Regions from separate parts of the Pseudarthrobacter sp. WHRI 8279 genome, predicted to be linked through region 3. Evidence: riboswitches for the same ligand, from Rfam matches in the RefSeq annotation. Region 3 holds a riboswitch; each other region holds the start of a gene.
The links. A riboswitch is a leader RNA that binds a small molecule or an ion and turns the genes downstream of it on or off. The one in region 3 is predicted to bind S-adenosylmethionine.
Positions count from the first base shown of each region.

Region 1: another riboswitch for S-adenosylmethionine. It lies ahead of ABRP28_RS07820 (aminotransferase class V-fold PLP-dependent enzyme); the one in region 3 lies ahead of ABRP28_RS02365 (bifunctional o-acetylhomoserine/o-acetylserine sulfhydrylase).
Region 2: another riboswitch for S-adenosylmethionine. It lies ahead of ABRP28_RS13935 (DUF1737 domain-containing protein); the one in region 3 lies ahead of ABRP28_RS02365 (bifunctional o-acetylhomoserine/o-acetylserine sulfhydrylase).

Region 1 is NZ_CP168162.1:1,714,795-1,725,070, reverse strand. Features, by position in the region: gene ABRP28_RS07865 (peptidoglycan DD-metalloendopeptidase family protein) at 1-55, shown strand, start outside; gene smpB (SsrA-binding protein SmpB) at 140-613, shown strand; RNA gene ssrA (transfer-messenger RNA) at 687-1,055, shown strand; gene ABRP28_RS07850 (hypothetical protein) at 1,309-1,443, opposite strand; gene ABRP28_RS07845 (hypothetical protein) at 1,536-1,904, opposite strand; gene ABRP28_RS07840 (CrcB family protein) at 1,963-2,376, opposite strand; gene ABRP28_RS07835 (CrcB family protein) at 2,373-2,801, opposite strand; gene ABRP28_RS07830 (metal-dependent transcriptional regulator) at 2,798-3,526, opposite strand; gene ABRP28_RS07825 (class I SAM-dependent methyltransferase) at 3,576-4,334, opposite strand; gene ABRP28_RS07820 (aminotransferase class V-fold PLP-dependent enzyme) at 4,411-5,868, opposite strand; SAM riboswitch class IV at 5,903-6,016, opposite strand; gene hisN (histidinol-phosphatase) at 6,176-6,988, opposite strand; gene rsgA (ribosome small subunit-dependent GTPase A) at 7,036-8,151, opposite strand; gene aroA (3-phosphoshikimate 1-carboxyvinyltransferase) at 8,135-9,523, opposite strand; gene ABRP28_RS07800 (DoxX family protein) at 9,530-10,078, opposite strand.
Region 2 is NZ_CP168162.1:3,009,417-3,019,692, forward strand. Features, by position in the region: gene cls (cardiolipin synthase) at 1-932, opposite strand, end outside; gene ABRP28_RS13905 (aminodeoxychorismate lyase) at 1,033-1,962, shown strand; gene ABRP28_RS13910 (pyridoxamine 5'-phosphate oxidase family protein) at 2,029-2,493, shown strand; gene ABRP28_RS13915 (TetR/AcrR family transcriptional regulator C-terminal domain-containing protein) at 2,579-3,292, opposite strand; gene ABRP28_RS13920 (hypothetical protein) at 3,565-3,822, shown strand; gene ABRP28_RS13925 (GNAT family protein) at 3,963-4,553, shown strand; gene opgC (OpgC domain-containing protein) at 4,589-7,003, opposite strand; SAM riboswitch class IV at 7,307-7,420, shown strand; gene ABRP28_RS13935 (DUF1737 domain-containing protein) at 7,434-7,712, shown strand; gene ABRP28_RS13940 (rhodanese-like domain-containing protein) at 7,709-8,119, shown strand; gene ABRP28_RS13945 (O-succinylhomoserine sulfhydrylase) at 8,120-9,328, shown strand; gene ABRP28_RS13950 (DUF1905 domain-containing protein) at 9,343-9,645, opposite strand; gene ABRP28_RS13955 (DUF222 domain-containing protein) at 9,768-10,276, shown strand, end outside.
Region 3 is NZ_CP168162.1:531,617-541,892, reverse strand. Features, by position in the region: gene ABRP28_RS02375 (MFS transporter) at 86-1,468, opposite strand; gene ABRP28_RS02370 (homoserine O-acetyltransferase) at 1,650-2,765, opposite strand; SAM riboswitch class IV at 2,779-2,894, opposite strand; gene ABRP28_RS02365 (bifunctional o-acetylhomoserine/o-acetylserine sulfhydrylase) at 3,015-4,340, opposite strand; SAM riboswitch class IV at 4,383-4,498, opposite strand; gene ABRP28_RS02360 (S8 family serine peptidase) at 4,747-6,573, shown strand; gene ABRP28_RS02355 (VOC family protein) at 6,849-7,487, shown strand; gene ABRP28_RS02350 (DUF222 domain-containing protein) at 7,704-9,326, shown strand; gene ABRP28_RS02345 (CPBP family intramembrane glutamic endopeptidase) at 9,384-10,163, opposite strand; gene ABRP28_RS02340 (DeoR/GlpR family DNA-binding transcription regulator) at 10,269-10,276, opposite strand, start outside.

The sequences.
Region 1 (10,276 bases), 1.2 Mb from region 3:
CCACTTCGAAACCTGGCTGAACGGCAGCCCGGTGGACCCGATGAGGCTGCTGTAGCACCTTCTTTGACCTGCCGTACACTGGTATGACTCCGCGCCGGCTGGCCCGGAGGACAACCGATTTATACTGAGGAGCTTTCCCTTGCCTAAAGAAAGTGGCCGTAAAGTGGTGGCCACCAACCGCAAGGCCCGGCACGATTACCACGTGCTGGATACCTACGAGGCTGGAATCGCGCTCATGGGCACGGAAGTGAAATCCCTGCGTGAGGGCCATGCCTCCATGGTGGACGGCTTCTGCACCTTCTACAATGACGAGCTGTGGATGGAGGCCATCCACATCCCTGAGTACAACCAGGGAAGCTGGACCAACCACGCGGCCCGCCGGCGCCGCAAGCTCCTGCTGCACCGTGAGGAACTCATCAAGATCTCCCACAAGGTGCGCGAATCGGGCTACACCATCGTCCCGCTGCAGCTCTACTTCGTGGACGGCCGTGCGAAGGTGGAAATCGGCGTGGCCCGCGGCAAGCGCGAGTACGACAAACGCCAGACCCTTCGCGAGCAGCAGGACAACCGCGAAGCGCAGCGCGAGATGCGGGAGCGCAACCGGCGCCGCTAGGAATGTTTTTCTGCGCGGGTGCGTTATGATTAATAGTCCGGTGGGCCAGCCTGCCGGTTTGATAAAAAAATATGGGGATGATCGGTTTCGACGATGTTAGTCGCGACAGGTGAAGCGGGCCGAGGATGCAGAATTATCTCGTAAACGCTGTCTGCAAACCAATAAGTGCCGAATCTAAGCGCACTGACTTCGCTCTTGCTGCCTAAGCAGTAAGACAGTCCGTCAGCCCGAGGTTGCTATCGCCCCGGATCCTGGCGTCATTTAGATAGCCACTGCTGTCCACCTCCGTCATCGGGGTGAACGGGACTTTTAGATGACTGGGCCCGGATCAGCCAGCTGTTTGCAGCATGGCTGGGGCCGAGAAAATCCGACGCAAACTGCGCCCGGAGAAGCCCTGACAACACGACATCGGACGGGGGTTCAATTCCCCCCATCTCCACATTTGCAAAACGCCGCGAGGCGCAACGAAAGACCCGGGACACTTGCGTCCGGGTCTTTCGGTGCTTAACAAGCAGTTGCTCAACGCATGCCATGGGCCTACAGCACGGATCGCACTCCGGAAGAGCTCGACGACGGCCCGCCGGGCCCACATGCGGAGGCGGTCATGAGGGTGGTCGGGACGGTGTCACCACCCCTGGCACCATAGTCACCTTCAGCGGCTGCCGGCATGGAACCCAAGCCAACCGGCGGCAGGACTACCGGCGCTTCTTCAAGTGAGCCACCGGGTCCAGGGCGGCTTCAGGGTGCTTCGCCTTCTTTTCGGCGCGTTTTTCCTTGATGGTCTTGACCGGCTTTTTTGCCAGGTTTTGGTGGGGTGTCTTGTCCGGCATGGCGTGCTCCTTACGGCAGGGGACGGGCTGCGTCCCTCCTCGTAAAGTACGCCTTTTCGGCCCCGAATGTAATGGCCTGGAGCAGCAGGAAGTCAGTCCGGGACAGGCACGTCCGCGATGCCCACGAAGCGCGTGCCCACGCCGTCGAACTCGCTCCGGACCAAGCCTGAACGGGCAGCGGGCACCTCGTCCGGACGGTGGTGGCCGCAGATTACGTAGGTAAAGTCCGGCCACCATTTCTTGGGCCGGGCCGCTTCCTCGTAGCCGCACACCGCGCATTCAAGGTGGACCCAGACGGGCCGCTTGCCCGTCCGGTTCGCGCGGGACTGGACCAGCCAAGGCGGCGGGTTGTCCAGGATCTCACCCAGCTCAGCCTCGGTCAGCCATTTTGGAAGGCCGTGGCGCTGTGCCATCTCCATGGGTACGTCAAGGGCAATGGCCGCGTCGCGTCTGCTAATCATCACCATCCACGATACGGGAGCCCACCAAATCAGGGCTTCCCGGCCGTGGCCGCGCTTCCTATGCCCAGGTGGCCAGGACGATCCCCGCGGCGGCCGCAGCGAGGCCGAGGACCAGGTTGGCGGCAATGTTCACTGCGGCAGATCCGAGGCGTTCTTCGGCCACCAGCCGCACCGTGGCCGTGGTCCACGAACTGAAGGTGGTGAGCCCGCCGGCCAGGCCGGTGGTCAGCCCGGCCTGCCACTCTGCCTCCAGCCCCAGGTCTGCTGTAAGGCCGTGGGCGGCGCCAATAATGAAGCATCCTGCCACGTTCACCAGCAGTGTTGCCCAAGGCCAATGCAGCCGCGCGGGGCCGTTCCGGCCGCCGGCACGGACAGTCCGCCTGGAGCTGTGGTGGGCAAACCAGCTGTCAATGCCGAAGCGGAGGAGGGCGCCGGTTACCCCAAAAACTCCCACCAGGACAGCGGTAATCACTGACGGCTCCGGGACGGGCGGCCAATAATCTTTCCTGTCCGCCACCCAAGGCCAGCCGCCGCCAGCCCCAGCACCAGGGACAGGGCGAGATACCCAGTCCACACTCCGTGCTGCCCCGCCCTCACCAGCTGGTCCAAAGAAAAGACCACAGCGGAGAACGTGGTGAAGGACCCCAGCAGGCCCGGCCCCAGCCCTGCCCGCAACCAGAAGGGGGTGTGCGGGCGGGCCATCCACGCGGTGGTCAGGGCGGCCAGGACAAAGCTGCCGGCCACGTTGATGCACAGGGTGGTCCAGGGAAACGATCCGGGAAACTCAGGGAAGGCCAGCCCCAGGCCATAGCGAAGTTCCGTCCCCACCAGGCCGCCCGCGGCAACGGCCAGCCAGGCTCCAGCCCTGGGTGCCCACGAAATCTTCAGCCCGCTCATGCCTTGGGCAACCCGGCATCCCCCAGGAGGCAGCCTGGATGGGGCCGGTCGCTGTGCACCCACAGCGCCGACGTGATCTCATCAGCCAGGTCGTAATCACGCGAACGCCCTGAATCCCGGACGCGCACCATCAGGGCGCCCCCGAACGGCCTGCGCCCCATCACCTCCACCTCGGCATCGAGGTCTATCTCCTCGGCCGCAAGGTAGCGCAGCAGCTCCGGGTTGTCGTCGCTGATCCGGGTGATCCGGCCCGTGTGGCCCTGGTCCAGCTCGCCCATGAGGTGCGCGCGGGGCATAAAGACCGTGCCGTCCGCCGTCGGAATCGGATCACCGTGAGGATCCCGCTGGGGGTTGCCCAGCTTCGCCGCTACGCGTTCTATGAAGGTGTCCGACACGGCGTGCTCGAGCAGCTCGGCCTCATCGTGGACCTCGTCCCAGCTGTACCCCAGCTGCTGGACGAGGTAGGTCTCGATCAGGCGGTGCCGGCGCACCATGGAGAGCGCGAGCTGCAGGCCCGCGTCCGTGAGCCTGATGGCGCTGTACGGCTTGTGGACCACCAGGCCCTGGTCCTTCAGCTTCCGGACCATCTCTGAGACGGATGAGTTCGCCACCCCCAAGCGCTGGGCCAGCTGGGAGGACGTGATGGGTTTGTCCTGCCATTCAGTGAAGGAATAGATGACCTTGACGTAGTCCTCAATGGAGGAGGAGGGCGCGCTGGTCTTCACAGGATCCAGCCTACCGGCTGCCCTTGCCCACACGGGGGCTGCCAGCCGCTCATGCCCTGACCGCCCGCCACGACAGCGTCAGGTACGGCAGCTCCAGTACCTCGTCCGGCCCGTGGCCGAGGTGGTCATGGAGATACCAGTCAAGGTTCGCAAGCACCTTCGCCCGGGTGGCCTCACCAGCGCGCAGGTAATAGCTGCGGGATTTCGTCAGTTCCATCAGGTCTGCGGTTGTCACGGAGTCCTGCCAGTGCGTGACATGCTCCTCCAGCGCCTCAAACTCAGGTCCTATGAGCGGGCGGTGGCCGGGTTTGTAGACATCCCCGGCATGCATGATCCTGGACAGGCGGTGGACCCAGGAAACCGACGTGTCCAGCTGGTTCCAGACGAGTCCCAGTGTTCCGTGAGGGCGGAGGACGCGGGCAAGTTCCGTGCTCGCCCTCAACGCGTCGCACCAGTGCCAGGCCTGGGCTACGGTAACGACGTCGAAGGCCTCGTCGGGCAGGCCAGTCGCCTCTGCGGTGCCAAGGACAGCTGTGGCGGCAGGATAGTGCTCGGCCAACTGCCTGAGCATGTCCGCTGAGGGGTCAACCGCCGTGACGGACAGCCCCATGCCCAGCAGCAGCTCAGTAAATTTGCCGGTGCCGGCGCCAACGTCGAGTGCATCGCGGGCCGCGGGAGTTACGAGCCAGCGCGCTGAGTCGGCAGGATACCCCGGCCGCACCTGCTGGTAGTGCTTGCCGCCGTCCTGGAAACTCAGGCCGAGCTCCCGGCGCCGGCCGTGATCCAGCCGTGGGCCACCCCGTGCCACGTGCGGCCTCCTTCATCCGGTACTTTTAGTTCCTCCGAATTTACCGCATGGGCCGCAGCAGGGCGCCAGCCGCAGGTCAGTCGTCGAGGCAGGGCGCGGCGCCGGCTGTTCCCGGGGTGTTGGGCGCCCAGTGGGGGTACGTACGGTTGTCATTGGCCGGAACCCAGCGGCCGGCGTCCACCACATAGTCCCAGCCCAGGCCCTTGCTCCGAAGGTCCCGGATGCCAGCCAGCAGCCGCTCCGCATCTTCCAGCCTTGAGCCGACGCCGAAGCTGGCCCGAAGGGAACCGGACGGAAGGCCCAGCCGCTTCAGCAGCGGGTGCGCGCAGAACCGGCCGTCGCGCAGGCCCACCCCGTGTTCGGCCGACAGGTAGGCGGCCACCAGGCCGGCGTCGTAGCCTTCAACGGAGAAGTTGACCACGCCAATCGTGTCGGTGTCCGGGTTGGTGTCCTTGAAGATCTGGTGGACCGTCACGCCGTCGATTTCCTGCAGCCCTTCCACCAGGTAGGAGCGGATGGCTGATTCGTGGGCGTGCCAGCGGTCCTGGTCCAGCTCCGCGATGACCTGCGTTGCACGGGCCAGCGTCGCCGCACCGAGCACGTTGGGTGATCCGCCCTCGTGGCGGGCCGGACCGGTTGCCCAGCTGACGCCGTCGAGCCTTGCTTCCTTGACGGCGCCTCCGCCTGCGAGGTGCGGTGTGCCGGCGTCGAGCCAGTCCGGCCGGCCGACCAGCACGCCGGCACCAAAGGGTGCGTACAGCTTGTGGCCCGAGAAGGCGAGGTAGTCGACGTCGTCCGCGGTGATGTTGACGCGCCGGTGCGGTGCCAGCTGGGCCGCGTCCACAGCGATCCGTGCCCCGTGCTCGTGCGCCAGCGCGGCAAGGGCGCGGATGGGGAGGATTTCGCCGGTGACGTTGGAAGCACCGGTCACGGCCAGCAGGCTGACGCCGCCCTGCTGCAGTTCCGCACGGACGGCGTCGATGGTTCCGGCAATGGTATCTGCTGCCACGATGCTGCGGTGGGGGACGCCCTGCCACGGAAGCAGGTTGGCGTGATGCTCAATATCGAGGTACAGGACGTCGCCGGCCGGCCGTCCATCGGTGGCCGGCAGGCAGCCCGCCAGCAGGTTCAGGGAGTCGGTGGTGTTCCGGGTGAAGATCACCGAATCATCCGGGCGGCCGCCTACGAAGTCGCGGACGATGGCACGGGCATTCTCGTAGACCGACGTGCTGATCTGGGAGGCGTAACCCGCACCGCGGTGGACGCTGGCGTAGAAGGGCAGGATCTCGTTGAGGTAGGCCGACACCACCGAGAGGGCGGGAGCGGACGCGCCATAATCCAGGTTGGCGTACCGGACGTGGCCGCCGTGGATCAGCGGAGCCTGGATCTCGGCACCGCTGACGGCAGCGAGCGGACGGCCTGCGGCGGCCTGCCACTGGTCGAAGAGCGCTGACGATTCCCGCGGAACGGCCTGATGCTGGAGAGCGGCCTTGCTGGAGAAAGCGGCGTTGGGGGAGACGGTGGCAGTTGTCACAGAGACCTCACTTCAAAACAGGACTCCGTGCAGGAATCCGCGCTTGCCGCATCCCTTCCGGACCGGCCTGGTCGTCACCCGGGGCACCCCACCGCGAATGGAGGGTTGCCGGCCAGCAAACCGGGGTTTTGCGCTGGCACTCGTGACCTGGTTAAGAGCGTAGAACATGGGCCGCGAAGGTTAAAAGCCCGCTGGAATGTTAAGGACTTTGTTACGCGCGGTTGAAAAGGGGCGGTTGAACCGAAGATCACGACGGCGGGCGCAGCCTTTCGGGGGCGTCCGCCGTCGATTGTTCGTAATGCCTGGACTAGAGCAGGTCGTCCAGGTTCGGGTTCAGGCGCCGCAGGACCTCCGAGTGGAGGATGGAATTCGTGGCCAGGGCGTTCCCGCCAAACGGACCGTCCTCGCCCTCCAGCGACGTAAAGCGGCCCCCCGCTTCCACCACGATGGGCACCAGCGCGGCCATGTCGTAGAGATTCAGCTCAGGTTCACAAGCGATGTCCACGGAACCTTCTGCCACCATGCAGTAGGACCAGAAGTCGCCAAAGGCACGGGTCCGCCACACGTCCTCGGTAAGCCCCAGGAATTCATCAAGGTTTCCACGTTCCTTCCAGCCGCCGAGGCTCGAGTAGGAGAGGGAAGCATCGGACAGGCTGGAAACATTGGACACCCGGAGGCGGGTTGCCGCGGCAAGGGAACGCCCCATGTAGGCTCCCATGCCCTTGGCGGCCCACCAGCGCTTGCCGAGGGCAGGCGCGCTGACCACGCCCACCACCGGTTCGCCCTCATCCACCAACGCGATCAGGGTGGCCCAGACCGGGACGCCCCGAACGAAGTTCTTGGTGCCGTCAATGGGGTCGATGATCCACCGCCGCGACCCATGCCCCGTACTGCCGAACTCTTCGCCGAGGACGGCATCGCGGGGACGGGAGCGGGAGAGCTGGCCACGGATGGCTTCCTCGGCTGCCTTGTCCGCATCGGTGACGGGCGTCAGGTCCGGCTTGGTCTCAATGTGGAGGTCCTGGGCCTTAAAGCGGCTCATGGTCTGGTCATCCACGGAATCGGCCAGGACATGGGCCAGGCGCAGGTCATCGTTGTAGCTCGAAGCGGGTTGGATCATGGTTCCAAACTACCGTCTGCGCGCCGTTCTGCCGGGAAGCGGGCCCGTCAGGTGACGCTGCCCAGTTCCTTGGCCTCCTGGGCTTCCATCCTCGGGTCCGTGCCGAGGAGGCGCCGCAGGGACCCCAGCCTCGCTGCTCCGGTGGGGCCGGCGTGCCCCGCACCAACCCATGCGTCCAGCCCGCAGTTGACCGCGGCGGCGGTGTGCTTGCATCCGCGCTCGCAGTCTTCAATGCCGGGGGAGAGGTCCGGGAAGGAACGGAGGATCCGGTCGGGATCCACGTGCGCCAGGCCAAAGGAGCGGATGCCGGGGGTGTCGATGATCCAGCTTCCGGACGGCGCGTCCGCGAGCTTCAGCGCAAGGGCCGACGACGACGTGTGCCGTCCGCGCCCCGTTACGGCGTTTACTCCGCCAGTAGCCCGTTCCGCCCCGGTCAGCGCGTTGACCATGGTTGACTTCCCAACACCGGAATGCCCAAGCATCACGGTGACCTTGCCGTCCAGGTGGCCGCGCATCTCGGCAACGGCGGAGATGTCCAGCCGGGCGGACAAGCCGTCATCCGAACGGGCATCAATGCCGGAAGCGCTGGCATCGGCGGTCCGGCTGATGATCACGGGAAAGTCCAGGTGGGTGTAGTTGGACAGCAGTTCCGCAGGGTCTTTGACGTCCGCCTTCGTGACCAGCAGGATCGGATCGATGCCGGCGTCGTACGCGGCCACCAGGGCACGGTCGATAAAGCCGGTCCGTGGTTCAGGATTGGCTGCTGCCACCACAATCACCAACTGGTCGGCATTGGCCACCACTGCCCGTTCAACGGGGTCCGTGTCGTCGGCGCTGCGCCGCAGCAGGGTCCTGCGGTCCTGGATTTTTACCAGGCGCGCCAGGGTGTCCGGCTCCCCGGAGACGTCGCCGACCAGCGAGACGAAGTCTCCTGCGACTACCGGATTCCGGCGGAGTTCCCGGGCCCGGGCAGCAATGACTATCCTTTCGTCGCCCGAGTCCTCTCCCACCACAGCGGTGTACCTGCCCCGGTCAACGGTAATGATGCGCCCCGTGACGGCGTCGTCATGGCTGGGCCTGTCCTTGGTGCGGGGCCGGGAGCCCTTCTTGCTGGGCCGGATCCGGACGTCCGATTCATCCCAGGAGTCAGTGCTCCGCGCCACCGCTGGAACCTTCCGGCGCTGTTTCGGCAGGACTGTTCTGCGCCAGCATGCCTGCCCACAGCCGGGGGAAATCCGGCATGGTCTTGGCTGTGGTGCCGATGTCCTCCACCTGGACGCCCTCCACGGCGAGGCCAAGGATGGCCCCCGCGGTGGCCATGCGGTGGTCGGCGTAGCTGTGGACGACGCCGGCATGCAGCTTTGCGGGCCGGATCACCAGTCCGTCGCTGGTTTCCTCGGCGTCACCGCCCAGGCGGTTGATCTCTGTCACAAGCGCGGCGAGCCGGTCGGTCTCGTGTCCCCGCAGGTGTGCGATGCCGGTGAGCCGGGAGGGGCCCGTGGCCAGCGCGCACAGGGCGGCTACGGTGGGCGCGAGTTCGCTGGTGTCCGCGAAGTCTCCGCCCTTGATGTGGGGGCCGCCGGTGACCGTGAGGACGCCGTCGTGCAGGGTCACCTGGGCGCCCATGGCGGCCAGGATGTTGCGCCAGAGGTCACCGACCTGCTGCGTTTCGTCCGGCCAGCCCGGGATCCGCACCGTTCCCCTGGAAGCCAAAGCAGCGGCCAGGAAGGGGCCGGCGTTGGACAGGTCCTGCTCGATCCGCTGGTCGAAGGCACGGATGGGGCCGGGGCTGACCACCCAGTGGTTGGGCACTGAGTCATCAACGGCAACCCCGGCGCCGCGCAGGACTGCCACGGTCATGTTGATGTGGTCGAGGCTGGGCACCGGCTTGCCCACATGTTCCAGGTGCAGGCCCTCGGTGAACCTTGCGCCCACCAGGAGCAGTGCCGAAACGAACTGGGACGACGCACTGGCATCGATGACCAGGTGGCCGCCGCGGACCTCACCAGTGCCTTCCACCACAAAGGGCAGGGACGACGGCGTGCCGCCCCCTTCTGCGGAAACAGCGACGCCAAGCGCAGAGAGCGCTTCGATGATCGTTCCCATCGGCCGTTTGCGGGCGTGCGGGTCGCCGTCGAACACGCTTTCGCCGTTCCGCAGCGCAGCCAGCGGCGGAACGAACCGCATAACCGTACCCGCAAGCCCGCAGTCGATCCTTGTAAGGGGTGACGCTGCATCCGGGTCCAGCGGAACCACTTCCAGGTCGGGCCCGAAGGCACCGTCGCCGGGAACCTTCGTAATGGTGGCGCCCAACTGCCGGAGTGCCTCGATCATGAGCGCTGAGTCCCTCGAATGCAGGGGTGCGCGGAGGCGGGACGGTCCGTCGGCCAGAGCGGCAAGAACCAGGTACCTGTTGGTCAGGGACTTGGAACCGGGAACCGTGACGGTGGCGTCGACGGGCCGGGATGCGAAGGGTGCCGGCCAGTGGGGAACATGCATTCCGGAGTCATCCCGGACGTCGGCTGCTGCGGTCATGCGTTGTTATGCCCCCGTGGCCTGTTCCACGGCGCGCCGTACAACCTTGTCTGCCTTGTGGAGCTTCTTGTTGGTTGTCTTGCGTGCGTCCGCTGCCAGGTGCGAGGCACCCTTGCGGGCGTCTGCGGCGAGGTGTTCCGCGCGCCAGGCCAGACCTGGCTTGCCGGCTGTGTCAACGGACGCCAGCAGGGCGCCGCCACTCAAGGACAGGTTCTTGAGCAGCTGGTTACGGCGGTTCTCCCGCCCTTCCTTGGTGCTGATATCCGCACTCCGCCACTCAACAAAGGTGTTCAACAGGGAGATCACCGTGAGCAGCGTGGCCGACAACCTGGAGAATTTGCCCAGTCCGAAAAGCACGCCGGCGCCCACCTGTGTTCCGCCGATGACGCGGGCCAGGGTTTTCTCATCTGACTTAAAGGGCAGGGACGCGGCCGCCTTGCGCAGCAGCGGGGAAAGCTGCTGCGCTGTGTCATCGGCGTTCTTGAGCTTATCCACTCCGGCGATGACGAAACTGGAGGCCAGCATGGGGCGGGCAAGCGTGCGGAAAAAGGACATTGATTTCCTCCTGGATGGACGAACCGCGTCGAAAGCGGCGGAGTCCGTTCTAGTCTTGCACTTTTGGGGAATATTTGCCGAAGGCATGAGGTTATTCATGACGCATCCGGAACGCGCTGCCGCACCGAAATCATGGGCTACAGCATGCAGGTGCCGGCCGAAGGAGCTCGCCGGATGCAGATAGCCGGTGCAGTACAC
Region 2 (10,276 bases), 1.9 Mb from region 3:
GCGGTGACGTTCCCCGGTTCCGGATTGGCCGGAAGCTGCAGCTGGTGCTCCAGCGATTCATCGGTTTCGCTGAGCCAGTCGGTGGCGAAAACAACGTTCAGCGTGGTGACGATGGGCCCGCGGAGGCAGGCCATCAGCTCCACCCATTCGCGGCCTGCCTTGCGGTGCCGGGGGTTGTTGTAGGAGGGCTCGATCAGGTTCTGTGAACCCGTGAAGGCGATTTCGCCGTCGATCACCATGATCTTGCGGTGGTTGCGCAGGTCCGGCCGGCGCCACTGGCCGTGGATGGGCAGCAGCGGCAGCATCCGCTTCCACTGGATCTTGCCGGCGCGCAGCCGCTTCAGCAGTTTCCGGTAGCCCTGCACCCGGAGCGTGCCGATATGGTCGAACAGCACGCGCACTTCCACGCCACGCTCGGCTGCCTCCTCCATGGCCGTGAGGAGGTCGTCGGTGATGTGGTCCGTGCTCATGATGTAGAACTCGGCGTTGACGAACTTCTTCGCCTTGCGGACCGCGTTTGTCATCTCCAGCAGGGAGTCCGGGTAGCCGGGGATCAGGTCCACGGAGTTGCCGTCCACCATGGGCAGGGACCCCAGCCTGCGGTTCAGTTCCCCGGCGGACTTGACCCATTCGGGTCCCGGGTAGTCGCTTTCGACGTCGGCAAGCGAGGAGATCCCGGCCCGCACCCGTTCGTTGACCTGCTGCTGCTGCTCCCGGCGGCGGCTGGAGAGCTTGAAGTTGCCGAACAGGAGGAACAGGATGATGCCCACGAACGGAACGAAGAAGATGCCCAGCAGCCAGGCCATGGCCGTAGTGGGCCGCCTGTTGCCGGGAATGATGCCCACAGCCAGCACCCTGATCACCAGGTCGGCGATGCCCAGCACCACAACCACCCACCCTGGAGCGGTGCCGGCAAGCGAAAATGGCCACAACACGTGAGATGAACCCCCGGAAAATGAGCTCCCGGCGGACGGTTTCCAGCCAGGGCACTTCGCCCAGCTTATCGGTGGGACGCCGCACTAAGCTGGAGCCATGACCTCTCCAGCGCCCGTGGTTCTCGTTTTCCTCGACCCCACTTACCCTGACGGCCGGCTGGCCGACGCTTCCCAGCCGCAGCTGATGGTGACAGACCAGGGCGCCACCCGCGGTGACGGTGTCTTCGAGACCATGCTGGCCGTGGGCGGAAACGTCCGGAAGATCCAGGCCCACCTGGACCGTCTTGCCGGCTCCGCAGACGCGCTTGACCTCGCCATCCCCGGTCAGGACGAGTGGCGCCGGGCCATTGCCACCGCACTGTCCGAGCACCGGGTCCAGAACCCTCCCGCCGCCGGGGCCGGGGACGAACTGGTGGTGAAGCTTGTGGTGACCCGCGGTGTGGAGGGCGCGGCTGCCCCCACCTGCTGGGTGCAGGTCTCGCCCGTGGGCGCAGGCGCCCGGCGCCAGCGCGAAACCGGGATCGACGTCATCCTCCTTGACCGCGGCTATGACAGCGACGCCGCCGAGCGCGCACCGTGGCTGCTGCTCGGCGCCAAGACACTCTCCTACGCCGTCAACATGGCTGCCCTGCGCCACGCCCACAAACAGGGCGCGGACGACGTCATCTTCATTTCCACGGACGGCCGGGTCCTGGAGGGTCCCACCTCCACTGTGCTGCTGGCCCACGTGGAAAAGACCGACGACGGCACATCCGTGAAGCGGCTGATCACGCCCCAGCTGGACAGAGGGATCCTGCCCGGAACGTCGCAAGGGGCGCTGTTCACCGCCGCCAAGGCAGCAGGATGGGAACTGGGCTACGGCCCGCTGGAGCCGCAGGACCTGCTGGACGCCGATGCTGTGTGGTTGATCTCCAGTGTCCGGCTGCTGGCCCCGGTCAACCACATCGACGGCAAGCAGGTGGGCACGCCGTCAGTCCAGAAGGAACTCACCGCGGAACTCAACGAACTGTTTGCGGGCATCCAGTAGCTCGGCCTGCGATTCGGGCCGTCGCACTCTAGGTTCCGCAGGGACAGTGGCCGTAAGGTGTGGTTCATGGACTCGCAGACGCAGCCGGATGGCACCCTGACCTTTGACGAATGCTGGGAACTCCTGGCTAATGACACAGTCGGCCGCCTTGCAGTGGTAGTGGACGGCCACCCGGAGATCTTCCCGATCAACTACGTGGTGCACCGCCGAAGCATCGCGTTCCGGACGGCCGGCGTCACCAAACTCTGGAGCGCACTGTCCGAACGGCCTGCGGCCCTGGAAATCGACGGCTACGATCCCCACACCGAAGAGGCGTGGAGCGTGGTGCTGCGCGGGGATACCCAGCTCATCGAGGACCAGGCAGACAAGGATGCCGTGGACAGCCTGGGACTTGAACCATGGCAGCCGGGCGAGAAGGCGAACTACATCCGGCTGTCGGCCCGCGCGCTGACGGGCCGCCGCTTCAAGGTGAACCGCCCCGACGTCTGGGCCACCCGCGCCCAGGACAAGCGCCGCGCTTCCTTCGAGTAGTTCCGTTCCCGGTCCGGCGTCCGCAGGGAGTTTTCAACGGCGGCTTGGCGCTTGCCGATCGCGGCTTGGCACTTGCGGACGGCGGTTAGCCGGCCGAGCTGCCCAGGCGCAGTGAAAGCTGCGCTTCGAGCCCGGACAGCAGGATGGTGACGCCCTGGTCCAGCTCGGCCGAGCCCTCGTACTCGGCCAGGGCGGGGGCCAGTGCCCGCAGCCGCGGAAACTCCTTGGCGGGCAACCGGTGCAGGCCGAGCCGCAGCAGGGCTTCGTTCTCCTCCGGGTCCACCACGAATTCCTGGAGTTCGTTCAGGATATGGCCATAGAGGAAGCCGTAGTAGGCGCGGTAGACGTGGAGGGCGTCGGCCGGGCTGAAGCCTGCCCCGATCAGGAGGGAGAGGATCTGCTCGAGGGGACGCAGGGTGCCCAGCGGCCGCAGTCCCAGCGGGGTGGAGAGCGGCCTGGTCACGAGCAGTGGCACCACGTTGGGGTGCTGCAGGGCCAGGCGGCGTAGATCGTGCGCGATCTGGCGCAGCTGGGCTTTCCAGTCGGGATCCTGGGGGTGGATGGTGAGTTCATTGAGCACCAGCTCGGTGACCCCGTCCAGCAGCGCGGCGCGGTTCTCCGCATAGCGGTAGAGGCTCATCGGGTCCCTGCCCAGTTCCTGGCCGAGGCGGCGCATGGTCAGTGCGTCCAGGCCTTCGGCGTCAACCACTTCGAGCGCTTTCGCCAGTACGAGCTCCCGGCTCAGGCGCTGCTTTTGGGCTGGCCCGGTGAAGTTCGCGGGGACTTTCGCGGAGGCCATTGTTTCCGTCCTGGATGGCGGCAAGCCCTGATGGGGAGGGAAATTCCATGCGCTTGCCTGATTGGTTGTCTACGGCTAAAGTCTACAGTGTAGATGCGGCAGTGACACCGCCCGGAACCAACAATTCGGTAGTCAGCAAATTCGTAGTGCCGCTGTTCAGCAGCCCACCTGTTTTGCGGCTTCATCCACACTCCATTGCCCTGTGCACGGCATTGAGGTTCGCTGCTGTAGCCGAACGGCAGTACCACCGCACTTAGCGAAGGGAAGCCGTCTTGGCACATTCGCAGTTCGACCTCTTTCTCAAAGAAGCCACCTACCTCGACCAGGCCTCGGAATCCACGCTGGACCGTGACCGCCTGTACGGCCTGTACACCAGCTGGTGCTTTATCAACCAGCAGAAACCGGGACCTGAATCGGACTTTTGGGCAGCCATGAGCCACCGCAGGATTGCCTCCGGCCACAACGGGCTGCGCATGAAGGGCCCCGCTGCCGCCGACTACATCCTGGCGAGCTACCCCGGGCTCGTATAGCAAAGCCGCAGTAGACGGACAATGGCGTGGACCACGTGCCTTCGGGCACGGGGTCCACGCCATTCCTGTTCCTGCGGATCTCTTCTTGGCGGCGGCCGGATACGCTGCATCCACAGCGCCCCGCCCGAAAGGATCCGTACATGATTGACAGCAGCGCTGACCTGCGCGCAGGACTACGCATCAGGTTGCTCACGGCCGCGGACGCCGTCGCGCTGTCCGAGGCCTACACGCGCAATCGAGAGCACCTGGCTCCATGGGAGCCGAAACGCTCGGATGCGTTCTTTACCGGCGGGCACCAGTCGGACATAATCCGCGCCAAGCTCGGCCAGTACGCGCTGGGCTCGGAAGTTCCGTGGGTACTGGTACAGGAAGAGGACGACGGCGGGGGCACGCCGCGCACCGGCCGGGCGGGCGGGCGCGTGGCTGGGACAGTCACGCTGACGGGGATCGTCCGCGGCCCCTTCCTCAGCGCGAACCTCGGCTACTGGGTGGACCACAAACTCACCGGGCAAGGGATTGGCACGGCCGCCGTTCTGCACGCGGTCGACTACGCCCGCACCGGGCTTGGCCTGCACCGCATCCAAGCTGCCACCCTGCTGCACAACACAGCGTCCAAGCGGATCCTGCAGCGGGCAGGGTTCCGGGAGATTGGGGTTGCGCCGCAATACCTGAAGATCGCAGGCCGGTGGCAGGACCATCTGCTCCACCAGCTGATCCTGCCGCAGCCATGAGTGAGTTCAGATAAGCCTCCGCGGAGGTCGCGTCCTTAGGTGGGGATGATTTTGAAGAGGAACCGGGTCCGCACCATCACCCAGAGGAGCCCGAGGACTACGGCATAGGCGAGGGTGTTGACCAAGATGTTTCCCTGCTGGAGGGCAGGAATATTGGCAACGACGGCTATGAGAACCACGTGCATGATGAACACATAGAGGGTGGCGCGGCCCAGGGGGACCAGGAACCAGCCCAAGGCGCGCTGCACCGGCTTCCAGTACGCGGTGAGGAAGGCATAGGCCGCCACCACCAGGACCAGGACGTTTAACAGCCGGCCCGGAGCGAGGTAGGTGCGTCCGAAGAACAGGTCATACATGGCCCGGTACGCGGTGTCCGGCATGATCGCCAGGCGGACGTCAAACCCGTTGGCCAGGTACGGATTGCCCCATGACAGGAAGGCAAACGCGAAGGCCAGGGCGGTGCAGGCCGCCACCGCCCAGGGGTGCGCTGAAAGCCAGGCCACGATCCTCCGCCGGTGGAACCCGGCCGCCAGGCCGACGACGAACAGCACCTGCCACACCAGCAGGGGAAATGAATCCTCGAACTGCGACGGCAGGATCCGGAAGCGCGTCACCGTACCCGCCGCGTACACGGCCAGCGATGCCGCCAGCACCCACACGGCTTTACCGCGGTTGAGGGCCGCGAGGATCAGGGGGCTGGCCAGCAGCAGCACCACGTACAGGCCCATCACGTTGAACTGCCACGGCCCGAACTGGAGCAGCAGGATGGCGGGAAGAACCTGTGGCGGCACGGGGAACTGGAACAGCGTTTCCATGCCTGCATAGAGGTCGTAGCTGCGGCCGGCACCTTCATGCCCTGCACCGCCCGTGCCCTGGTCCACGAAGGTCGTGAGCGCATCTGTCCGGAACACCGGCAGCAGCGACAAGAGGAAGACGCCCACCAGCACCACCAGCGCCGTCAGGTAGAGCTTTCCTGCCCGGCGCGAAGTAAGGTCCACCACCGTTCCAAAGTCGTCCTTCGCCCTGGGCCCATAGACCATGCCCACCACCAGCCCGGAGAACAGGACAAACAGCTCGGCGCCCGAAACAAAGCCCACCGCCTCCTGGGTCAGGAGCTGGAACAGCGACACCAGGCCCAGGTGGTTCACCACCACAAAGACGATGGCAAGGCCACGGAGCAGGTCCACGCGGGAGTCCCTGCTGGACCTGTCGCTGTAGCCCCAGGCCGTGACCGCACCGACTTTGGCGGGGAGTTGCCACAGTGCCACCAGGAGGATGAGGAGGGCCGCCCCCACGCTCCAGGCGGCCGCCCCGGACAGCGTGTTGGACCTGACGAACGATGCACCAGGGGTGACATCGGTAACCGGCCCCGTCACCACCGGGGATCCCTCAAGCCGGGTGCGGGCAGCCTCGGCAATCCCCGCGTTTCCGGTGAGGCGCCAGTCGATGCTGGCCACACCCGTGTCCCGTGTACTGGTGCGTTCGTCCCAGACCACTGCGCCCGTCATCGCGAAACCGGCTGATCCGGCAGCTCCCAGGACCTGGCCCCACCAGCTGTCCTTGATCTCCGCTTCCGCGGCACCTCCGGCGGACGGGCTGTAAAAGGCCGAAGTCTGCAGCATCAAGGGCTTGTCCCGCCCCGCCGCATACGTCCCGTAGAAGTTTTCCCCGCCGGAGGCCGTCAGCATCTCCTGCAGCTCACCGGCGCGGGGAACGGTATTGACCGCGGTACCCCCTGCAGTGTCATCGTGGTAGGCCGTCAAGCCCACCCAGTCCACGGCGTCGTCCCCGGGGTAGTAGGGTTCGTAGGCTTTGTCCGAGCTGTTCCAGGCGCCGTCGCCGTTGGTGTCCAACAGGGAGAACCCTTCGGTTCCGGGCGCGGGCGCGTTCCGGTTCCGTTCGAAGGGATAGTCCCTGCCCAAATACGGTTCCCACACCATGGCATAACCGCCGGCGGTCCCGGCCGCCCGGAAAGCCGCTGTCACCGCCTGGAATGACTGCCGGTAGGCGGCCGGCTGCTGGCCCCACTCCACCCAGCTGGCATTCATGTCCGGAGCGAAGCGGATGAGCAGCTGGCTTTTAGAGTCACCTTTTATCCGGCGCACTTCCCCGGCAAAAGCTGCAGCGGCGTCAGGGGTGACCTGGTCCAGCGGGACAACAGGCCTTACCGTGAGCATCGCATCGGCGCCCTGTCCGGCGGATTGCTCCAGGAAGCCCCGGATGTCGCCCTCTTCCGAGGCGCGGAAGGGGAAGGCGATGTCGTGTCCGAAGATCGCGGGGGATGCCCCGAGCCGCTCGGAGAAGCCCCCGGCGGTGTCCTCTCCCCATTCGAGGACTGCGCCCAGCAGCGGCTTGCCTTCCTCCGGGAGGTTTCGGGCCGCCTGCGCCGGCCCGGCGGGCACCACCACGGCCAGGACGGCCATCAGCGCGGCGGCGAGGACGGCAGCCATCCGGTGGAGGGGCCGCGGGCGGCCGCTCGGGGCGGGACGTGCGGGAGCGGATAGCGTGCTGATGAGACCCCCCAGGGACTTATTCCTCAAGTGACGGGGCGGCGCCCCTGGACAAACTTTATCCGGGCTGGCGCTGGCGGCAGGCACCTGGCACCTGCATGCCCAAGGTGGCGCCGCCGTCGTGCGTTGAACGGACGTGGCGCATGCATCTTTGGTGCCGCGCCTCCGCGCAGCATCCTTCAGTTACGCAACATGACGACGACGGCGGTGCAGCCCCGGGCGGCAAGTGTTACGTTTTTGGGGAGTAATGAGTACCGGCGCCAAGCCCTGACTGGCCGGTCGGCAACCCTCCTTCCACGGCGGGGTGCCTCAGGTGAATACTCGGCATATCGACCATTCGAGCTGCAAGCGTGAGAGAAGGAGATCCGTCGTGTCTGACGCACCTGCCCCTGAAGAAAAACTGTCCTACCGCCTCATCAGCGGCCCGGACAACCGTGAATTCTGCGAGCGGATCTCGAACGCCCTGGCGGAAGGCTATGTGCTGCACGGCAGCCCCGCCGCAACCTTCAACGGCACCAGCGTGATCGTGGCACAGGCCGTGGTCCTGCCGGCAGCCATCGCCTCGGCAGACGCCGCAGTGGCGGATGCCGTGGACGACCTGGAGTCGTCAGGCGAAGACCTTGAGTTCGACGGCGAGGGCCACGCATGAGCTACGCAGGAGATCTGACGCCACAGGAGGCCTGGGACAAGCTGGAACAGGGCGCCATCCTGGTGGACGTACGCACCGAGGGCGAATGGGCCCACATCGGGATCCCGGACACCAAGGCAACAGAGAACGATCCACTGTTCATCCAGTGGACCTTCCCCGGGGGCATTCCAAACCCGGACTTCATCAACGACCTCAACCAGCAGGCGCCCGAAGACCGCAAAACAGAACTGGTGTTCCTGTGCCGCTCCGGTCAGCGGTCCATCGCGGCGGCCATAGCGGCCACCCAGGCCGGCTTCACCTCCTACAACGTGCTGGAGGGCTTTGAAGGCGACCCCGACCGCTTCGGCGAACGCACCGTCAACGGCTGGAAGAACCGCGGCCTGCCAACAAACCTGGGAAAGATCTAAGTGACCTTCAACGAAGACGCCGCCGGCTGGAGCCCCGATACCCAGGCCGTGCGCGGCGGCCTGGACCGCACCAACTTCCAGGAAACCAGTGAGGCCATTTTCCTGAATTCAGGGTTCGTGTACGAATCTGCCGCCGCCGCCGAGCGCGCCTTCACGGGCGAGGACGAGCGTTTTGTCTACTCCCGCTACGGCAACCCTTCCGTGGCAACGTTCCAGGAGCGGCTCCGCCTCCTGGAAGGAACAGAGGCGTGCTTTGCGACCGCGTCCGGAATGTCGGCCGTGTTCACCGCCCTGGGTGCCCTGCTCGGTGCCGGCGACCGTGTAGTGGCCGCCCGTTCGCTGTTCGGGTCCTGCTTCGTGATCCTGAACGAAATCCTGCCGCGGTGGGGCGTGGAGACGGTCTTCGTTGACGGACCGGACCTGGAGCAGTGGCGCGAGGCCCTGTCCCAGCCCACTACCGCCGTCTTCTTCGAATCGCCGTCCAATCCCATGCAGGAGATCGTGGACATCGCGGCGGTCAGCGAACTGGCTCACGCGGCCGGGGCGACCGTCGTCGTCGACAACGTTTTTGCCACTCCCCTGCTGCAGCGCTGCGGGCAGTTTGGCGCGGACGTCATTGTCTACTCCGGGACCAAGCACATCGACGGCCAGGGCCGGGTGCTCGGCGGGGCAATCCTGGGCACCAAGGAGTTCATCGAGGGCCCCGTGAAGCAGCTGATGCGGCACACCGGCCCGGCATTGTCCGCCTTCAACGCCTGGGTCCTCACCAAGGGCCTGGAAACCATGGCGCTGCGTGTTAACCATTCCTCGGCCACCGCGCTGCGGCTCGCGGAGTGGCTGGAGGAACAGCCGGCCGTCAGCTGGGTGAAGTACCCGCTGCTGAAGTCCCACCCGCAGTATGAGCTGGCAGCAAAGCAGATGAGTGCCGGCGGCACGGTCCTCACCCTGGAGCTGGCTCCCTCCGGGGGCCGCTCGGGGAAGGAAGCCGCCTTCGCGCTGCTGGACGGCCTGCGGATCATCGACATCTCCAACAACCTCGGGGACGCCAAGTCCCTCATCACCCACCCGGCCACCACCACGCACCGCGCCATGGGGCCGGAGGGGCGGGCCGCTATTGGCCTGAGCGACGGCGTTGTGCGGCTTTCCGTTGGCTTGGAGGATGTGGACGACCTGATTGGCGATCTGGAGCAGGCGCTCAAGCAGATCTAGGGTTGCACCGGGAATCAGGCGCCTTGAACGGACAGGTTCACTTCCACGGAGTCGCCTTCGCTGATTCGCGCCCTGGCCCTGATAGCCTTCTTGACCGGCAAAAGGTACGTCCCTGTTGTGGTGTCCGGGAAGAGCGAGGTCTGCCAGGTTTGGCCGGCGATTTCCGCACTCACCTGGACTGAGCCGAACGCTTTGCTGCGCCCTGCATTTTGTGCGCGGACATCGTCCGCGACGTCCGGGGGCAGGGTGAGGAAATGCCAGCCAGCCTCGCCGGGGTACAGCCAGAGTTCCGCTTTGAACGAGTACGACGACGTCACGCGCCGAGTATTGCATGCCTGCGGGGGTGCCGCCAGGGCCGTGGATATCCAGCAGGCCACTAGTTATCCACAGCCCCTGCCGTATGGTCCTTTTTGTCAGACCCCCGCAGGATGATGTCCTTATGGAAACGGACCCGGCGGTTGAGCAGGCGGAGGCAGCCGTTGTGGCTGCCGTCGCTGCGTTAGCTGCTGTATTGGATGGCAGGGACGCTGCGGTTGACGCCGGAGGGCTTAGCCCCGAAGCCACCCCAAGTCCTGCTGCTGCTTTGGATGATCCGTTGCAGCGGGTTGCTGACCGGGCACTGTGGGTTCTGGCGGGAGTGGCGCGATCGGAGGCGAGGCTGGCGGCGTTGAAGGCGCAGGCGGTTCAGGTGCTCGCTGCCGCCACGGGCCTGTTGAACGGTCCGCCGTCCTCGCCGCATGAGGCCGCGGCACAGGAGCGGAGCCTGGTGGCCGAGGTGGGATGTGCACTGGTGATCGGTGACCGGGCCGCCAGTGCGCTGTTGGCCGAGTCCCACGCCCTGACCACGTCCCTGCCCCGGACCCTTGCCGCGTTAGGGTCCGGGACGATTTCCTGGGCGCATGCCCGGGGGATGGCGGAGGAGGCTGCCACGCTTGACCCCGCAGGCGC
Region 3 (10,276 bases):
ACGCGGCTGCCCGGACCTGCGGTGCGTGCAGGTCCGGGCAGCCGCCCTGTCCGTGGTGCTGTGCCGTGAGGAATGCCTGTCGGCTTTATTTCTTGGCGGCGGCCAGAAGATCGGCCGTGCCCTTCGCGTCGGCGGCATCGACATCATGAAGTGAGATGCCGCGGGTTTCCTTGAGGAAGAAGACGGAGACCGCGGTGACCACGCAGGCGCCCAGGAGGTAGAACGCCACCGGAAGGGACGAACCGAAGCTGCCCAGCAGCGAGCTGGCGATGATCGGCGCCAGGGAACCGGCCACGATGGAGGTCACCTGGTAACCGAGGGAAACGCCGGAATACCGCATGCGGGTGGGGAACATTTCCGCCATGATGGACGGCTGGCCGGCGTACATCAGGGCGTGGAACAGCAGGCCGATGGTGATGGCAGCCAGGATGATGAGATCGTTGGCGGTGTCCATCATGGGGAAAGCGAAGAAGCCCCAGGTTCCGGCGAGGATTGCACCGGCCATGTAGACCGGGCGGCGTCCCAGGGAATCCGACATCTTGCCCACCAGCGGGACTGCGCAGAAGTGGATGAAGTGTGCCACCAGCAGGAGGAGCAGGATGCGGGACGTGTCCGTCTGCACAACCACTTTCAGGTAGGTGATGGAGAACGTGACAACAAGGTAGTAGAGGATGTTCTCCGCGAAGCGCAGGCCCATGGCGGTGAACACGCCGCGCGGGTACCGGCGGAAGACCTCGGCCACACCGTAGCCCTTGTTCTCGACGGTGACTTCCTTGCGGGCTTCCAGGAAGATTGGCGCGTCCTGGACCTTGGTGCGGATGTAGTAGCCGATGATGACGATCACTGCGGAGAGCCAGAAGGCTACGCGCCAGCCCCAGCCGAGGAAGGCTTCGGGGGAAAGGGTGGAGGACAGGGTGAACAGCACGGCCGTGGCGAGCAGGTTGCCCATGGGGACGGCGGACTGCGGCCAGCTGGACCAGAAACCGCGGGACTTGTTCGGGCTGTGCTCGGCGACGAGCAGCACAGCGCCGCCCCATTCGCCGCCTACTGCGAAGCCCTGGACGAAGCGCAGGAACACCAGCAGGGCAGGGGCCCAGTAGCCGATCTGCGCAAATGTGGGCAGGCAGCCCATGAGGAAGGTGGCAACACCCACCAGGATGATGCTCAGCTGCAGCAACTGCTTGCGGCCGAACTTGTCGCCAAAGTGGCCGAAGACGATGCCACCGATGGGGCGGGCAACGAAGCCGACGGCGTAGGTGACGAAGGCTGCAATGATGCCGTCCAGCTCTGTTCCGGAGTTGGGGAAGAACAGCTTGCCGAACACCAGGGTGGCGGCGGAGGCGTAAAGGAAGAACTCGTACCACTCAACCACGGTGCCGGCCATGGAGGCCGTGACGACTTTCTTCAGGCCGGAGGCCTTGACATCGGTTTCCTCGGGCCGCCGCGCGGCGGACTTTTCCGTACTCATTGATGAACTCCTTCGGCGTCTTCTTCGACACCACTGGGACAGGCTGTGGCGGATACGTGTGATTTTGGCCACGAACCGCCGGGTCCCAACGAGTATGGTCCGCCTGAACGCCAAGCTCAACGGCGAATCATGCAGAGGCTATCTGCATAAATGCACATCCACTTGCCCGCGAACCTCGGTTTTAGTCCGAGAGATGTGCCCTGAGCTGGTGGCCCAGCTGGCCTATTTCCGTCAGGAAGCCGTCATGGCCTATCGGCGCTGTGATGAGGTGCACGTCCACTTCTCCGGGGAGGGCTGCGGCAAGTTCGCGGGACTGGGCCGGGAAGTAGAGGCGGTCCGAGTCCACGGCTGCCACGAAGAAACGCGCACCTGACCGCGCCAGGGTCTCGGGAAGCGGCCCCCTCCCCCGGCAGATGTCGTGGCTCATCAGGGCCTCGGTGATGGCGATGTAGCTGTTGGCATCAAACCGCCGGACCAGCTTGTTCCCCTGGTGGTCCAGGTAGCTTTCCACCTGGTAGCGGCCTCGGTTGGCCAGGACCCCGCCCTGCAGGGGTGACTCCGGAGCCTGGGGTGCGCGGCCAAACCTGCCTTCCAGTTCCGCCGCGGAGCGGTAGGTGATGTGCGCAATCCGCCGGGCCAGGGCCAGGCCATCCTCGGGAAAGGGGCCGCCGTAGTAATCGCCCCCGTTGAAATTCGCATCCTGGCGGATCGCCAGGGTTTGTGCCTGGGCAAAGGCAATCTGCTCGGCCGTGCTGGCCGCGCCGATGGAGATCACTCCGCAGCGCTGCACCCGTTCCGGGAAGGTGATGGCCCACTCAAGTGCGCGGGCTCCGCCCATGGAACCCCCCAGCACCGCAAACCAGTTCTTGATTCCCAGCTGGTCGGCCAGCCGGGCTTCCGCCGCAGTGCTGTCCCGCAGCGTGACCAGGGGAAACCGGGATCCCCAGGGAACCCCGTCCGGTGCCGGCGAGGACGGCCCCGTGGATCCGTAGCAACCGCCCACAATGTTGATGGACACTACAAAAAAACGGTCCGTGTCCACCGGAGCACCCGGCCCGGCCAGCTGCTCCCACCAGCCCTGTTCGTCGGTATCGCCACGGGTGACGTGCGTACTGCCGGTCAGTGCATGTTCGATCAGGACTGCGTTGCTGGCGTCCTCGTTGAGGGTGCCCCAGGTTTCATAAGCCAGCGTGACGTCCGGCAGGTAGCCGCCGGCTTCAAGTTCCAGTCCCCCAATGGAGGCATAGCGGACTATTCCGTGTCCGGAAACGGTGGTACGGGCGACGGTAACCGTCATGGCAAGACCTCTTCTTACGCGCTTGCCTGCCGTCGAATGACCGGCAGGCCAGGTCTTCACCCGGGGCACCCCACCGCGGAAGGAGGGTTGCCGGCCAGCAAGCCGGGGCTGTCACTGGCACTCATGACCTGGTTCGAGTGTACGAAACAGCACCCGCCTGCCGCCAAGAGTGTGACTGGTTGTGACGGTCCCGGGCCCGGCAGGCACGCCCGCCCGGCCCGGGACCCCGCCGTCGGCCCTTGCTCCTGCTCAGGCGCCCGTGGCCGCCTTGGCGGCACGGAAGCCCGCTTCCAGGTCGGCCAGGATGTCATCGATGTGTTCGATTCCCACAGACAACCGGACCAGGCCGGGCGTTACCCCGGCCACCGCCTGCTGCTCCGGGGAGAGCTGGCTGTGGGTGGTCGACGCGGGATGGATGACAAGGGAGCGGACGTCACCGATGTTGGCCACATGGGAGTGCAGTTCGAGCGCGTCCACGAAGCGCTTGCCGGCCTCCGCCCCGCCGGCGAGGTTGAAGGACACGATCGCGCCCGTGCCCTTGGGGCCATATTTGCGGCCCCTCTCGTACCAGGGGCTGGAGGGCAGCCCCGCGTAGGCGACCGATTCGACGTCGTCACGCGCTTCCATCCACTGCGCCACGTCCAGGGCGTTGGCAACGTGACGCTCCACGCGCAGGCTCAACGTTTCCAGCCCCTGGGCAATGAGGAAGGCGTTGAACGGGGAGACGGCGGAACCAAGGTCCCGGAGCAGCTGGACGCGCGCTTTGAGGATGTAGGACAGGTTGGCGCCCAGGGCACCGTCCTTGCCGAGGTCCCGGGCGTACACCAGCCCGTTGTAGGTGGGGTCCGGGGTGTTGAAGCCCGGGAACTTCGCCGGGTCCTTGCCGAAGTCGAACTTCCCGGAGTCCACGATCACGCCGGCAATGGCGGAACCGTGGCCGCCCAGGTACTTGGTTGCCGAATGGATCACGATGTCCGCTCCCCATTCCAGCGGCCGGATCAGGTACGGGGTGGACAGGGTGTTGTCCACAATGAGGGGCACCCCGGCATCGTGGGCCACCTGGGAGATACCTTCTATGTCCAGGACGTCCTGGCGGGGGTTGGAGACCACTTCCCCGAAAAAGAGCTTGGTGTTGGGCTGCACGGCGTCGCGCCACTGCTCCAGGTTGTCCGGGTCCGCCACGAAGGTGACCGAAATGCCGAACTTCTTCAGGGTATGGGCAAAGAGATTGTAGGTTCCGCCGTAAAGGCTGGGGCTTGCGACGATATGGTCGCCGGCTTCCGCGATGTTCAGGACAGCGAAGGTTTCAGCGGCCTGGCCTGAGCTGAGCAGCAGTGCCCCGAGCCCGCCTTCAAGGCTGGCGATCCGCTGTTCCACGGCTTCCTGGGTGGGGTTGCCGATGCGGGTGTAGATAGGTGCCAGTTCAGCAAGGGCGAAACGGTTGGCGGCGCTCTCGGCGCTGGGGAACACGAAGGACGTGGTCTGGTAGATAGGGAGTGCACGGGCGCCCGTGGCACTGTCCGGCTCCTGGCCTGCGTGGATCTGGCGGGTTTCGAATGACCATCCGTTGGACATCTAAGGCTCCTTTGACTGGGCCCGGCATGCTCAAAGCACCGCGGGCCGCGCTTGCTGTCCGGCCTTTGCCGGACAGCCAGGTCCTCACCCGGGGCACCCCACCGCGGAAGGAGGGTTGCCGGCCAGCAAGCCGGGGCTTGGTGCTGGCGCTCATGACCTGAGCCCAGTGTAGGAACAGCATGTGCCCGCCGCCATGAGTGTGACCGGTTGTGACTTCCCCGCCCTCCTGCGGGACGCACCCCGCCGGACGCAGCGCTGGGAGGCACCGTATGTTGATTTCCCAAGGTTCCGCAGAAGATGCGCAGGATTGCGCGAAGTTTGGCCGTTTGCCACCGGTCCCCCGTTAGATTTGAGCCGGGAACCCGTCTCATCGCCTTTCAGCTTCCATACCAAAGGAACACTTCAGTTGCCCCAGTTCTCTCGCCTGGCACGTCGCACCGTCCTGCTCTCCGCCGTCGCCCTCTGCTCAGGCGCGGTGGCAGCCGGTCCCTGGCCGGCATCCGCAGCACACGCCGCTCCTTCTGCCGCTGTGGACGATGGCGGCCGCTACCTTGTGCAATTCGCTCCGGGCAAGGACGTCGCGGCCGAGGCGGCAGCCCTCCGCGCCCAGGGAATCGGCGTCAACAGAACATTTACGAAGGCGGTGAAGGGCGCGGCCATCGAGGCCACGCCGGGGCAGGCTGCCGCCCTGCTGCGCTCAGGCCGGGCCGCAACAGTGGAGCCGGACCACGCGGTCACGGTCTCCGAGGTGCAGCGCAATGCCCCCTGGGGCCTCGACCGGATCGATCAACAGGCGCTGCCCCTCTCCGGCTCCTACACACCTGCCGCCTCCGGCCAGGGCGTCAGCGTCTACGTAGTAGACACCGGGATCCTGGCATCCCACGCCGATTTCGGCGGCCGGGTCAGCGCCGGATGGACAGCAAAGGCTGACGGCCTGGGATCAAGCGACTGCAACGGCCATGGCACGCACGTGGCAGGAGTCATCGGCGGCGCCGTCCATGGCGTGGCCAAATCCGCCACCCTCATTCCGGTGCGGGCACTCGCATGCGATGGCTCCGGCCTCTACTCGGACATCATCGCAGGGCTGGACTGGATTGCAGATCACCACCGCCCTGGCACCCCGGCCGTAGTTAACCTGAGCATCGGCGGACCCACCAGCAGCGTGCTCGACGCAGCAGTCCAGGCCGTCATCACCAACGGCCTCCCGGCCATTGTCTCAGCGGGGAACAACGCCGTTGACGCCTGCACGGCTTCTCCAGCCCGCACGACGTCGGCGATCACGGTCGCGGCAAGCGATTCTTCGGACCGCCAGGCCTCCTTCTCCAATTTCGGCAAATGCGTTGACCTCTACGCGCCGGGTGTCGGCGTCAGCTCCGCCTGGCATACTTCCGCAACGGCCACGGCGTCACTCAGCGGAACGTCCATGGCTACGCCGCATGTGGCTGGTGCTGCCGCTGTCCTCCTCTCAGGCAACCCGCTTTTGACACCCAGCCAGGTGACCGATCGGCTGCTCTCGTCCGCGACCGGAGGAAAGGTTGCAGGATCCGGAAGTGGAACGCCGAACCGTCTGCTGTACACCGGATCAGCTTCCGTCAACAACTTTTCGGTGGCGGGGGCGATCGGGGCCAAGTACGACTCACTGGGCGGACCAGCGTCCCAGCTGGGCGCGGCCATCAGCCAGGAACAAACAGTCCAGGGCGGAGCGCAGCAACAGTTCCAATATGGGTTGATTTTCTGGTCGCCTGCAGGTGGGGCACACCCGCTGTGGGGTGCCATTGAGAAGAAGTGGTTCAACGGGCATGACTCGGGCTACCCCATCCGGGACGAGGAGTCTCTGGGCGGCGGAGCCATAGCCCAGCACTTCACGAATGGAACCATGTACTACACACCGCAAATTGGCCTTCACTACATCGGCGCCGGAATCCGGGAGGCATGGTGGAATAAGGGCGGCCAGACCGGCGTAGCCGGTTACCCTGTGTCCGATGAGAGCCGCTGGCTTGAGGGAGGTGCGGTCCAGGCTTTCCAGGGTGGAACCTTTTACTTCACACCTCAGTATGGAACCAGGCTGCTGCAGGGGGCCATCCGCTGGGAGTATGAGCGGAGAGGAGGCTACGCCTTTATCGGGCGCCCGGTCACGGACGAGTACTCCTTGAATACGTATACTCGTGCCCAGCGCTTCGAAAACGGCATCATCTACTGGTCCAACGGAAGCATATGGACCGAACGGCTCTAAAGGTGTTGATGGCGTGCCGTTGCGATGCCGGCGAAGCGACGACAATCGCTCAAAACTACCGGCGTGCCCCCCGGGCAGCCCCACAGATGCCAGCTGCAGGAGTTGCAGCGGCACCGTCCGCCTCATCGCCAGCACGTCTGGTAACAGTGTCCAGGGCTGGCAACAATCGGACCCTCGGCTTGTTGTGGGCGTGAATTTCAGCACGACTGAAAGCCCGGAGCCCAGTAAGGCTACCCTTAGCTGAGAGCCCGATCACAAAGTGCCAAGATGTTGCCATGCGCATGGATCACGTCTCTTACGCCTGTGAACACGATGGCCTGGCTGCCACCACTGACCGGATTTCCTCTGCCCTCGGCGTCGAGGCAGTAAAGGGTGGAGTCCACCCGCGGTTCGGAACCCGGAATATGATCATCCCACTCGCGGGGCACAAGTACCTTGAGGTCGTTGAGGTCCTGGACCACCCGGCTTCGGACAAGGCGCCCTTCGGCCAGGCAGTGCGTGCACGGTCTGCAGCCGGCGGCGGTTGGATGGGCTGGTGCGTCGAGGTAGATGACCTGGCCCCCTTCGAGGAACGCCTGGGCCGCTCCTCAGTCAACGGCAACCGTAAATTCCCTGACGGCCGCGAACTCGTTTGGAAGCAGATCGGCATCCTCGGCCTGATCGCAGACCCACAGGTCCCGTACATGCTCAAGTGGGAGGGCGATCCTTCCCTGCACCCCTCCAACGCTTACGAGAGCAACGTCAAGATGAGCTGCCTCACCATAGCCGGCTCTGCCGCCCGGGTAACCGAGTGGCTGGGTGAACCCGTGGAGAAGCCGTTGGAAGACGTTGCCGTGGAGTGGGTGGCACCGCACGGAACACCCGGAATCCTTTCGGTGACTTTCGAGACCGCCAACGGGGCAGTCACTATCTGATTCTCCCCTCCCGGCATGGGTTCGCCCCCGCCGGGTATCAACCCGGGCAGATACTTGAGACTGCCCGCCTAAGCTTCGGCCGCCATCAGCAGGTGACAACGGCGTCACCCGCCGATGGCGGCCGAATTCGTCTCCGAGCAGATCTGGTTTGCCTGGTTTCCCGCGCGCCCGGCCTCTTCCGGCGTAAATGTCAGACCCTCCCCCCATGATTAGTGCATGGGCAGCGAAGCGGTGGAGAAGGCGTTTGCGGACATCCGCGCCGCCCTCGCTGTGCTCAACGCTGAGGTGGACGCGTGTGGTTCAGAGCCGTTCTCGGCTGCTGATCCGTTGGCCGGGCTGGCCGATGGGACCCTGGATATTCTCGCCGGTGCCAAGGAGGCCGAAGCCGGGCTCGCAGGCCTGAAAGCCCGCGCCGCCATGAAGTACGCGGACACCGCCCATGCCCTTGCCCCTCCCGGGGCGCCGGTGCAGGCGCAGGAAATGTCCATCACCGCGGAAATCGGCGCAGTACTGGCCATCGGGCCGCGGGCCGCAAGCTCGTTCCTGGTCGCGTCCCACGCCCTGGACACGACCTTGCCCCTGACCCTCTCGGCCCTGCAGGCCGGAGCAATCTCGTGGCAGCACGCACTGGCCCTGGCGGACGAGGCCGCCACCCTCGACCCCGCCGGCGCCGCGGCCCTCGAGGCCCACTTCCTCGACCCCAACACACCAAGACCCGCCACCGCCGCCACGGTCGGGGAGATGCCCGCCTACCGGTTCAAGGCCAAGGCCAGGACCTGGCGTGAACGCCACCATCCCGAATCGATCGAGAAGCGCCACGCCAGGGGCGTGGCGGACCGGCGGGTTGAGTGCCGGCCGGACCAGGACGGCATGGCCTGGCTTTCGGCCTACCTCCCCGCGCATCAGGCCGTGGCGGGCTGGAACCGGCTTAACGCCCTCGCCCGGGCCGCACAAGGACCCGACGAGCCCCGCACCCTCACCCAGATCCGGGCAGACGAGTTCGCCGAAGCGATCCTCACCAGCGGCAGCAATCCTGCCCACTCGTCGGCGGTCCGTGCGCAGGTCCTCGTCACCGTGCCGGTATTCTCCCTGACGGGAGAGACCGATGAGCCGGCCATGCTCGACGGCTTCGGGCCGATCCCGCCGTCGATGGCGAGGGACCTGGTTGCGAATGGTGCCGATTCGTTCCACCGGGTCCTTGTCGACCCTAGGGATGGGGCGCCGTTGGAGATCGGGCGGACCAGCTACCGGGTCACCAAGGCGATGCGGAACTGGCTGCGGCTGCGGGACGGCAAATGCCCCTTCCCCGGCTGCAGCAACAACTCACTGGATAACGAGGCAGACCACCTCCTCGCCTGGCAGCACGGCGGGACCACCGGGATCAGCAACCTCGGACAACCCTGCCCCAAACACCACAAACTCAGACAAACCACCGGCTGGACACCGACACCAGCCACCAAAACTGAACCACCCGGCTGGACCTCACCCACCGGCCGGCACTACAAAAGCGAACACCAGGACTGGGAACCACCCCACTGGCCCGAATCTGTCCTGTCCGCCATGCCGGCGGGGTTGAATCCGGGGGAGCATCACAACGGGCAAGTCCCCGGCATGCTGCCCTACCCGCCCATGCCCGGCGCGTGTGCCTGCCCTGCCGCAGACCTCCCATACCCGGAACCACCACTAGAGGAACCTGAAGATGACAACCTCATAGACCTGGACGACATACCCGTGGACGACCCCCTCTGGGACGACTTCTACGCCCTGCCGCCCGTCCTGCCCCAGGACCCCATGAGCGACTGGGACCCGATCAGGGACCGGGACCCGGCACTGACTTAGCCGGCACCTCCTGCCCGCCGTCGTGTTGACAAAAGTGCCTGAGGTTGCCGCGAAGGCTTAGCCCAGGCCGACAGCCTTGCCGAACAGGCTGAAGCCCACGAAGGCCACGATGTCGAGCAGCGCGTGGGCTATGACAAGCGGCATCACACGGCGAGTGCGGGTGTACAGCCACGCGAAGACGATGCCCATCACCACGTTGCCGATAAAGGGGCCGAAGCCCTGGTACAAGTGGTAGGTGCCGCGAAGCAGCGAGCTTGCCATGATTGACAGCGGAATGCTCCAGCCGAACCTTCCGAAGCGGTTCATCAGGTAACCCACCACGATGACCTCCTCCACCACGGCATGGCGGAGCGCGGACAGGATCAGCACCGGCACCGTCCACCAGTAAGCGTCCAGTGCGCTGGGAATGATGGCCGTCGTAATCCCCAAGGCCCTGCCTGCGGCGTACAGGCCCAGGGAAGGAACGCCGATCAGGGCTGCCAGACCCAGGCCCTGGAGCAGGTCCCGGCGGGGGCGGGCGAAGTTGAAGCCCAGCTTCTGGAAGGCTGAACCCGGGTTGCTGCCATGGCCGGACGGCGCCTGCCGCTGGTCGGTGAGGAAGTAGAGCACCAGCAGCACGGGAACCAGCGCGAAGAGGATGTCCAGCAACTGGTACGTCAGGTCAAAATATTCGCGGGTGCTCTGCGAGCGGTTAAGCGTAGAGGTGCCTTCAGCCAGCGGCGCCCGGGTCATCTTGTCCAGGAGCTGCACCACGGAGTACACAGCAGACTGCCCCAAAGACAGGCCCAGGACAATCCAGACTTCAAGCCGCAGGCGACGGCGGGAGGGAACCAGCATGTTCCCATCTTGCCTTCAGTTTCTGGATCAGGGCTGATTGCCCTTCCAGTGTCACGCAGGCACAGGCCTGTATGCCACCAGGGGAACCGCAGGGCCGGGTGCCGGTCAGCCGG